Regions from separate parts of the Paenibacillus sp. J53TS2 genome, predicted to be linked through region 2. Evidence: riboswitches for the same ligand, from Rfam matches in the RefSeq annotation. Region 2 holds a riboswitch; each other region holds the start of a gene.

What was found. Region 2 has a riboswitch for thiamine pyrophosphate ahead of KJS42_RS15170 (ECF transporter S component). Riboswitches for the same ligand answer to the same signal wherever they lie in the genome.
Region 1: it holds a riboswitch for thiamine pyrophosphate, as region 2 does, so the genes downstream of both, KJS42_RS17890 (ABC transporter substrate-binding protein) here and KJS42_RS15170 (ECF transporter S component) in region 2, are expected to answer to the same signal.
Region 3: it holds a riboswitch for thiamine pyrophosphate, as region 2 does, so the genes downstream of both, tenA (thiaminase II) here and KJS42_RS15170 (ECF transporter S component) in region 2, are expected to answer to the same signal.

What each region holds. Positions count from the first base shown of each region.
Region 1 covers NZ_BOSK01000008.1:221,737-225,013, forward strand. The annotation lists gene KJS42_RS17875 (sensor domain-containing diguanylate cyclase) at 1-158, opposite strand, end outside; gene KJS42_RS17880 (cold-shock protein) at 357-578, opposite strand; gene KJS42_RS17885 (cold-shock protein) at 749-949, opposite strand; TPP riboswitch at 1,253-1,365, shown strand; gene KJS42_RS17890 (ABC transporter substrate-binding protein) at 1,522-2,589, shown strand; gene KJS42_RS17895 (MTH1187 family thiamine-binding protein) at 2,645-2,938, shown strand; gene KJS42_RS17900 (ABC transporter permease) at 2,935-3,277, shown strand, end outside.
Region 2 covers NZ_BOSK01000006.1:214,450-217,726, reverse strand. The annotation lists gene KJS42_RS15175 (ABC transporter ATP-binding protein) at 1-727, opposite strand, end outside; gene KJS42_RS15170 (ECF transporter S component) at 727-1,332, opposite strand; TPP riboswitch at 1,445-1,556, opposite strand; gene asd (archaetidylserine decarboxylase) at 1,737-2,534, shown strand; gene KJS42_RS15160 (hypothetical protein) at 2,580-3,277, opposite strand, start outside.
Region 3 covers NZ_BOSK01000004.1:157,076-160,352, reverse strand. The annotation lists gene thiM (hydroxyethylthiazole kinase) at 1-491, opposite strand, end outside; gene tenA (thiaminase II) at 512-1,207, opposite strand; TPP riboswitch at 1,360-1,463, opposite strand; gene KJS42_RS10830 (hypothetical protein) at 1,661-1,963, shown strand; gene KJS42_RS10825 (alpha-mannosidase) at 2,192-3,277, opposite strand, start outside.

The DNA.
Region 1 (3,277 bases), on a different contig from region 2:
AGAAAAGTTTCTGTGGCGGGAAGCGCTGTCATCCCAAATGGCAAAGCCACGAGCGACATTGAGATAATCAGAATGCCGATGAGAATGGCCAGCTTCCTTTGCTTGCTGCTGGAAGGAATATCGAAGACTTGAGAAGCAACCTTATAATTACCGTGCATCGATGCGGGGGTTCTCCCTTCTGGATGTCAAACATTGTAGTAGTTCAAACATATTAAATTTTTAATATAGATGCAATCCTTTTATTGATATTTCATTTTTGCATACCCAAAAAAAAAAACAAAAACAGCCGTATTCGCTTTGATGCGAATACGGCTGTGGCTGCTGTCAGCGTCCACCGATTCCGGCGGCGTCCTCGTCTATGCCTTCTTGGCCGACGATCTTTGATCGGAGCTTGGATTACTCAGTTGGGGGAGCATGCGCGTTCCCATGACCATCTCAGACGAGCAAAGCGGACAAGCCGGACTATGTTCAAACGTGAAGTTGTCACGCATCCATCCATTGCAATCGTCGCTCGTGCAGGTCCATACCGGTGTATTTTCCTCAGGAATTTCTTCTAACGTTTTTTTACGGTAGTTCATAATTCCCCTCCTTCAAGGTGAGCGTTCTAACCGGGTGCATAGATGTGGTTCGTCATAGTGCTATATGTACCATCAGAAGCGAGGTTTCCGAATGTTAACCTCATGAATGATCTTTGAGTAGAAAAACTGCCCTCAATGCGAGAACGCATTAAGAGCAGTTTCTGGCTAGCTTACAGTTTTACAACGTTTTCGGCTTGAGGGCCGCGGTTGCCTTGAACCACGTTGAATTGTACGCGTTGGCCTTCGTCGAGGGTTTTGAAGCCTTCGCCAGTGATCGCGCTGAAATGAACGAATACGTCATTTCCGCCTTCCACTTCGATGAAGCCAAAACCTTTCTCAGCGTTAAACCATTTTACTGTTCCGGTTTCCATAGGGGAATACCTCCTGTTTAAAGATTAACATGATTCATTTTTTTAACAGAAGTCGCTCAAAAGGGCTGACCCTTATGAACATGCACCACTTGTATAAAAAAAATTCACACATTGAAAAAAGTTCCAGGTTTTAAATAGTGACACTCTTTTCAATGGGTGAATGATCTTCTTTCTAAAACACGAGATGAACTCATTATATCCTTTTGCCAGATAAAAAGCAAATCCCCTATTTTTGCAAACCTGTTCGGAAAGACTGGACAAATGCGGCAAGCGAAAACTATAATGACAGTTGTAATCTGCAGTCATACTGTTCAGGGGTGCTGGAATTGGCCGGCTGAGAGTGTATCCCTCAAAGATACTGACCCTTTAACCTGATCTGGATAATGCCAGCGTAGGGAGCTATACTATATGGATATGAACTCGTTATTCATTTCATTTCCATTGCCTATCGCGTCCCGGATCCGGGACGTTTTTTTGTATCCGAAATTTGGATTGCGCTTAAGGTCGCATTTCCAGGGTTATACCAAGAACAAAGCTGCGGAAATTTAAACAATCGAAGGAGAGAATGTGTCGTGAAAGTTCAACTACGCACCGTGCTGGCGCTGTTCCTCGGCTGTATGCTGCTAATTCTGTCTGCCTGCGGCGGAGCCAACGGAAATAGCGCGGGCAAGGCTGCTGCAGGAAACCAAGGCGGGCAAAATGCCGAGAATGCCGCGCCTAACCAGGCGACCGGCGAAGAGCTGCGCAGCGTCAAGGTTGTGCTCGACTGGAGCCCTAACACCAATCATACCGGCCTTTACGTCGCTAAGGACCAAGGGTATTTCGCCGAGGAAGGGCTGAATGTGGATATCCTCCTTCCCGGCTCCGGCGGCGCTGAGGCGATGGTTGCCTCCGGGGAGGTCCCGTTTGGCGTCAGCGTACAAGAGAACGTCACCCAAAGCCGGCTCCAAGGCGTCCCGCTTGTATCCATCGCCGCAATCATTCAGCATAATACATCCGGCTTTGCTGCACCTGTTGCCAAGAATATCAAGACACCTAAGGATTTTGAGGGCAAAGCCTACGGCGGATGGGGGTCTCCTGTGGAAGAAGCGGTCATTAAATCCATTATGGACCTGCAGGGCGCCGATGTCGGCAAGGTAAAGTTCCTCAACATCGGGGATGCCGATTATTTTACGGCCGTGAAGCGGGATATCGACTTCGCCTGGATCTTCTACGCATGGACCGGCATCGAAGCCGAACTGCGGGGTGAGCCGCTGGATATGCTTTACGTTAAGGACTTCTCCGAACAGCTTGACTATTATACGCCGGTGCTTGTCACCAACGAGAAGACGATCAAGGACGACCCGGAGCTCGTGAAGGCGTTTATGCGAGCGGTGTCCAAAGGTTATGATTATGCAATCGCCCACCCTGAGGAGTCGGCGCAAATTTTGCTCAAGGCTGTACCGGAACTCGACAAGGACCTGGTAGTTGCCAGTCAAAAATGGCTGAGCCCAAAATACAAGGACGACGCTCCGCGCTGGGGCGAACAGAAGAAAGAAGTATGGCAGAACTACTCTGATTGGATGCATGAGCGTGGCTTGCTGGAGAAACCGCTTGAGGTAGATGCCGCTTTCACCAATGAGTTTTTGCCGAGCGAATAACTCCCTGAAATTATGTTTTCAACCAATTCCCATTATCGAAAGGATGAACTCATCGATGCCAAACGCACTTTTAAGCATTCAAATCATTCCAAAAACGCCAAATGGTGAAGACGTGATACCGTATGTAGACCGGGCCATTGAAGTGATTCAGGCTTCCGGGGTGAAATATCAGGTCAATCCCCTGGAGACAACCATGGAGGGGGAACTCGACGAGTTGTTGGCTATCGTGAAGAAAATGAATGAAGCCGTCATTGAGTTTGGCAGTACAGGCATCATTTCGCAAATCAAAATCTCGTATAACCCCAAAGGCGTCAGCATGGATAAGCTGATTGAAAAATATCGGCCATGAATCTCCGCAGCCTTTGGCACAGCATCTGGCCGCCCCTTGTGGCGGTCATGCTGTTTTTGCTGATTTGGCAGGGCGCCACCGCCTGGTTTCACATTGAAAAATGGATCCTCCCCAGCCCGGTTGATATCGGGCGTGAAGCGGCCGCCGGTGCGGCCAGTTTAGGGGAGCACACGCTGGCAACACTACGGCTGATGCTGATTGGTTTTGCCATTGGAACGCTCGTGGGCTTGTTGATGGCGTTTGTGCTCCATTATGTCCCGTTTCTTAAAGCGTCGCTGTATCCGTTGATCATCTTGAGCCAAAACGTGCCGACCATTGCGCTGGCCCCACTGCTCATGA
Region 2 (3,277 bases):
CGCCAGGATACCAAATCCCAAACTCCACAAGAGCGGAACGATACGTGTCAAACACCACCTCCGGTGCGCCTTCGCCGAGTACCCGTCCGTCCGGTCCGAATAACACGACCCGGTCAACAAGTCCTAGCGCCGTCAATTCTTCGATCCGATGCTCCACGATCATTAAGGTCCGCCCCTCGGCTACCTTGGCGATCGCTTGCCAGATTTGCTCGCGCCCCAGCGGGTCCAGCAGGGCGGAAGGTTCGTCGAGCAGCAGCACCTCCGGATCGCCCAACAGGATCGAAGCGAGCGCTAATCGCTGTTTCATCCCCTGGGACAGCGAATCGATCAACACGTGGAGCTCGGGCAAATCGAGGCCCACCTCAGCCAAGGCGGCTTCCATCCGCGCGGACATCTCGGGCTGCGGTATGCCGAGGTTTTCCAGGGCAAAGGCTAGCTCCTCGTCAACATAAGGCATACAGAATTGGGTCTCGGGGTCCTGAAACAGGAAGCGCCACGATGTCGGGAGCTGCTGCGCGGACGTCCGCATCGGGATTTCCACCAAGTCCGGGATGATGCCGGACAAGACCTGAAGCAGCGTCGATTTCCCGCATCCGCTGGGGCCCAATAGCAGCACATGTTCTCCGCGCACAACCGAGAAATCCAAATCCTTGAACACGAAATCGGCTTCACCGGGGAACTTCAACCGCAGCCCCTGCACCTCTGCGGCCGCCATGTCCTTCCGCATCAGTCGTTCAGCGCCGCGTAGTCCTTCGGATCAACCGGCCGCAGCAGGGTGGTGACTCCTGTCGCTTCTACGGCTTTTACCACGGCGTAAGCGAAGTAACCGCAGATCAGCGCAGAGCTGACCGCGCGCATGGCATATTTGGCAGTCAAGAGCCAAGGCTCATAATCCTGCACGTAGCCATAGAAGAAATCCGGAATCACCGATCCAACAGCGGCCCCAATTCCGGCCAGCGCTGCGACGGAGCCGGAGAACTTCCGGTATCGGAACGCGGCGAATACCAGTTCCGCTCCCAAGCCTTGCAGCACGCTGTATAGAACGAGCTGAATGCCCCATTCGCTGCCGAACAGAATCTCCACATGGGCCGCCGCAATCTCGGCAATCAACGCTACCCCCGGTTTACGAATCAGCAGGAATACCAGTGTTGCGGCCAGGAACCACATCCCGTACACCAGTTCATCCGCCTGGAAGAACAGGGGCGAGAACAAATTGTACACCGAACTCCAGAAGTGGTACACCACGCCAAGCACAAGCGAGACCAACACCGTTACCAACAGGTCGCTTAGCTTCAAACCGCGGCCCATTTTTTTCTGAATAACCTCCGACATTTCCATCTCTCCTCTTGATTCCTCAATTTAAATTCCCATCGCATACGTAAAAAAACCGCCTGAATAAGCTCAGACGGTGGTCAGGTCACGAGGGTGCGTAAAAAACGCAAGACATCCCGGACGATCGATTCTCTACGCTGGCATTATCCAGATCAGATTAACGGTCCGCGGCGCCATATGCCGCTATCTCAGCCTGATTTGCTCAAGCCCCCGTATCCCTATGCGATTGTTATTAACATACACCAACCTAGCCTCGGCATCAAGCATCAATTTGTACAAATTTGTCATCCGGGGTTACAGGCCGCTGTATTGATTTCGGCCCTGTTCTGTGTCAAGATTAGCGGAAGTGGCAACGAATTCATCAAACCAACGCAGCACTAACGGACAGACTAGGAGGATGCTATTTGGCCGCGAAATGGATGAAATGGATGACGGAACTCTCCTCCCGAAAATGGCTATCCCGATGGATGGGCAAGTTCTCCCATTCGGGCTTGAGCCGGGCGATGATTCCTTTTTTCGCCAAATCCTACGGCATTCCGCTCCATGAAGCGGAGAAGGAGCTTCGGGAATACCGGACACTGAATGAGTTCTTTACCCGAAAATTAAAACCAGGCATGCGCCCGCTGCACGCGGAGCCAGGGACGATGATCAGTCCGGTGGACGCCTTAATTACCTTTATGGGCGAGGTCCAAACCGGCACGATTCTGAACGTCAAAGGACAGGATTACACACTTGACGAGCTGCTGTCGCGCTCCCCCCGCGTAGAAACGTACAAACACGGTTATGCCCTTGTCCTTTATCTTAGTCCTACTGATTATCACCGAATTCATGCACCCGTGACCGGGAAAAAGTTGGAAAGCGAGCATGTGAAGGGCCGGGTGTACCCCGTGAACGACTTCGGCATGCGCCACATGAAGAAGGTCTTATGCCGGAATGAACGCCTGATTACTTATATTTCCCACAGTTGCGGAGAGATCGCCCTCATCAAAGTGGGAGCCATGAACGTCAGCAGCATCCAATACACGGACCCCTCGGCCAAAAGCTGGGAACAAGGCGACGATCTTGCTTACTTTGAATTTGGATCCACTGTCGTCCTTCTCACCCAGAATGGAACCTTCACCCCTCTGCCCGGTCTCGAGCCCGGTCGGAAGGTAAGGATGGGTGAAGCGCTAGGCCACTTCAAACCCGCAGGAAAATGCTAATGGCTTGCTGAAGCCGCCGGTTTCTCTCCCGGCGGCTTTTCTCCGTTATTGCACCGTGATGCTGCCGATGGATGTCTCTAACGCGACCAGCGGCCCTCCGCCGCCCCTCTCACTGCTTCCTTCCGGCACCCCATGAATTGCCCCAAGTTCGCTTCTCGTTTCCAGATCGCAGGCTACTGATGGATCCAGCGTCGCTGTGATGCTGCCGACATCGGCTCTAGCCTGTAACCGGCTGCCGGAGTCCATCGCGAGAATACCTAGATTCAAGCTGCCGGTTGCCGTAGTGATCGAGGATTCGCCCGACAAACGGGCGTCTTCGACCTTGATTGACCCGACATCGCCAGTCAGCCGATACGTTCCCGTCAGCCCGCTCGCCGTGATTTCGCCGACATTGTTCGTAACTTCGAACTCTTGGATCCCGGCAGGGACCTCTACGACATAATCGATGCGGAATTCGGTAAAATGCAGCTCCTTCTGAGCCCAATCCCACAGGTTTTGATCGGATTTACCCTTGGCGTGTACGCGCACCTGGGCAACGTTCCCCTGAGGGATGACCGAAACCTCACTCTGTTCGAACAACCGATCCAGCTTTTCCGAGCGTGCGGGCAGGTCAGCTGCCTGGATGGTCGCTCTCACCACGATTTGATCGGAAGTACCCTTCTTTATCTCGAGACGACCCACGGCATTCTCCAACTGCAATTTACCGGTGGTGCCGATTTCCCCTGTCGTCGAAAGCTCGTGTG
Region 3 (3,277 bases), on a different contig from region 2:
TTCAGCGCCCGCGCGGCCCGTACCGCGAGTTCGGCCGCCTCGTCTCCCGCGGTGTCGCCGGCATCAACCCCCTTGATCTCGCGGTTTTCCCCGACGAGATGGGCGATCTCCGCCGCATTGCCGCGCAGGAGCGACACCTTTACCTCGCGCAGGATACGCAGAGCCGATTCAGTGCGGAAGGCGGTCGCCCCCGCACCAACCGGGTCAAGCAGCACCGGCACGCCATGAGCGTTCGCCGACCGGCCGGCGAGGATCATCGCTTCGACCTGCTGCGTCGACAACGTGCCGATGTTCAAGACGAGGGCCCCGGCGATCTTGGCCATATCAGCCACCTCCTCGGGTGCATAGGCCATGACCGGCGAAGCGCCAAGGGCGTACAAGCCGTTTGCGGTAAAATTCGTGACGACAACATTGGTCATGTTATGCACGAGGGGTTTCGTTTTTTGCACCTTTTCCAGCACATCGGACAGATCTTTTTCCATTAAGCTCATGTTTTCAACCTCTCTTTCGATCATTTGGATGAATGCGAAATCATCGGCATCGCAACCGGCCAATCTTCCTGCCGGTAAGCCATATCCCAAAAGAGATATTCCAATTGGCAGCTTTGCAGAAAATGATCGGCCATCCTTTGCCGCTCTTCCTCCCTGGCTGTATCCGCCCATCCGTCTAACGCATGGATAAACTTCTCCGTCACATCCCCCGAAAGACGCCCGTAAAAATCAATCCACTCATAAAACGGATGGTCCGGTGTCGGCTGCACTTCTGCCAGCAGCTTTTGGCCGATCTCCAGATAGGTCCAAGGGCAGGGCAATAAAACGGCATAGATCTCGCCCAAACTCCCTTCGTGGGCCACCGTCAGCATATGACGGATATAATGATGCGCCGAGGGTGCAAGTGGGTACCCCTGCAACTCTTCAAAATTCACTCCGGCGGCCCGGCAAAAAATCTGATGGGGTTGAACTTCACGGTTTAAAATATACGCGATCTGTTCGTTGAACATCGCGATCTCCTCTCGGGTCCGGCTTTTGGAAATCGCGATACCGTAAATCCGCATATAGGCGTTTAAATATTCGTAATCCTGCTTAACGTAATGAATGAGCTGCTCTTTCTCCAGTTGTCCCCTTGCGATGCCTCTGACGAACGGATGATCGAATATGGCTTGATAGATCCCGTCCGCCTGACGTCGTAGCTCCTGCGTAAACCCCATCGTCTCCACCTCCCAATATATTGAACTAGGAAATCCCCTGAGAAGACGACGACAAACGACCTGTTAACAGAGCGCGCAAAAAAGCCGCTCCGTAGAGGGAGCGGCTCGATCAAGTCCTAGGCTGATATACGACAACCTGAGCACTATTCAAATGGGGGCCGACTCCACTTTCCTACGCTAGTATGAACTAGATCAGGTTCAAAGGGTCCAAGATGGTCTCTTGTCTCAGCCGTTTACGGCGCCCCTAGTGGATTTCCTATGCAATTCACCTATTACTCTACCGATCCCTGCCTGGATTGTCAATCCCGTCCAGCGAAAGATCGTTGGATCACTTGCTTCTCTCGTCTACACCATCCCCGGAATGCTGCATAGCATAACTATCAGGGAACTGTCTTGTAAACCGGTTCCTCAGGATAAGTAACCGGATCCCATCCAGCTAAGGAAGGTTAGGCCATGAATTCAGCCGGAAAAAGCAAATCCTCGTCCTCCAACAAGAAAAATGGCAAAAAGGGCGGTTTCCGGCCAAAAACCCCGGAATATACCGTAGCTGCGCTGCTTCTTTCCGGTAAACTTCGCGTGGATTCCGTCCAGTTATACCGTAACGCAACCATGTATGTCTCCCTTGTTGGCGAATACAAAACGATCAGCAGCGATGCAAACGCCGACAAGTTGCTGAACTTTCTCAACGAGAATGGAGATATGACCATCAATGACATCATCAATGCCATGAAGAAAAAAGCGGACAATTCCTCCTGAACCCGCTCTTCCTTTGAAAGATTCGGGTGGGAGGATCGCTCGCTTTACATCATAACCTAGATGCGGGGGTTTACTACAATGAGTGAATTTGACGGCGAAGGCTTCTCGGAACTCATCGTAATCATCATTCTGGTCGTTCTGTTCTTCTACGGTTCCAACGATATCGAAACGCTGACGGGCGCCCCGACTTCCGATTAACTGTCGAAGGCGACCCACAGCGTTCTCTCGTTATTTCAACTGCAAACGAATCGTTTTGATTTCATACGGTGACATCGACAACTCAAGCTCCGCAGTTGAGGAGGATTCTCCTAAAGGCCGTTCCATCATGTCGGTTTCTTGCCAGGAAATCACCGGCATCCCGAAATGGAAGCGAACGCGGCCTCGGCCTCCCTTGTATTCATGCAAACGAACGATCAAGCCGTCGCCGTCTTCCGCTTTTTTCACGGCATCAATGACGACGTCCGCACTTCCGCTCGTTTGGAGCAGTGAGAATGAAGACGAGTGCGCCTGGCCCATCGTGGCGTAAACCGGCTGATTTAGCAGCGTTGCTGCCTGTACGGTACCGCCTTCGGACCAATGCCCCTCGTGAGGATACAGCGCGTACGTAAACTCATGCTCGCCGCGATCCGCTTGCGGATCCGGATAAGTTGCCGATTTCAACAGCGACAGCCGGATCACATGGTCCTTAATGTCGTGGCCGTATTTGCAATCATTCAGCAGGCTGACCCCGTACCCGTGCTCTGACAAATCGACCCATTGATGACCGACCGTTTCAAATCGAGCAAGGTCCCAAGAGGTGTTCCAATGCGTCGGTCGCTTGACGTTTCCGAATTGGATATCGTAAGTAGCTTCCGTAGCCCGTACGTCAACCGGAAAAGCGACCTTCAGCAGTTGCTGACGCTCCTGCCAATCAACTTGAGTCTGGAAGTCAATCCGCCGGTTGTTGCCATACAGAATCATCTCTTGGCGGATCGTCGAGTTCATATAAGTCCAAGTAAAGCTAACGACGGCACGCAGCGAACCCGTCACGACTTTACAGTCCTGTAGCTGCTCGACCTCGCGTTGTTTCTCCTGGTAGAACACATCGATGTCCCAAGCCTCAAACATTTTCGGCTTATCTTCGAACACCTGAAGTACGTTCCCACGTTCGCCCGGCGCCAGCACTTCGCGGCCGGCTTCCCGATCAAAGATCGAGATTAGCTGTCCGCCATCATTCCACTCGATGTTATAAATTGGGGTTTCGATTCCGTTTGGCCGTGTTTTAAAAGGTTCATCTGGTGTGAGATCAACCTGTTCGTCCTTGCTGCGTTCAAT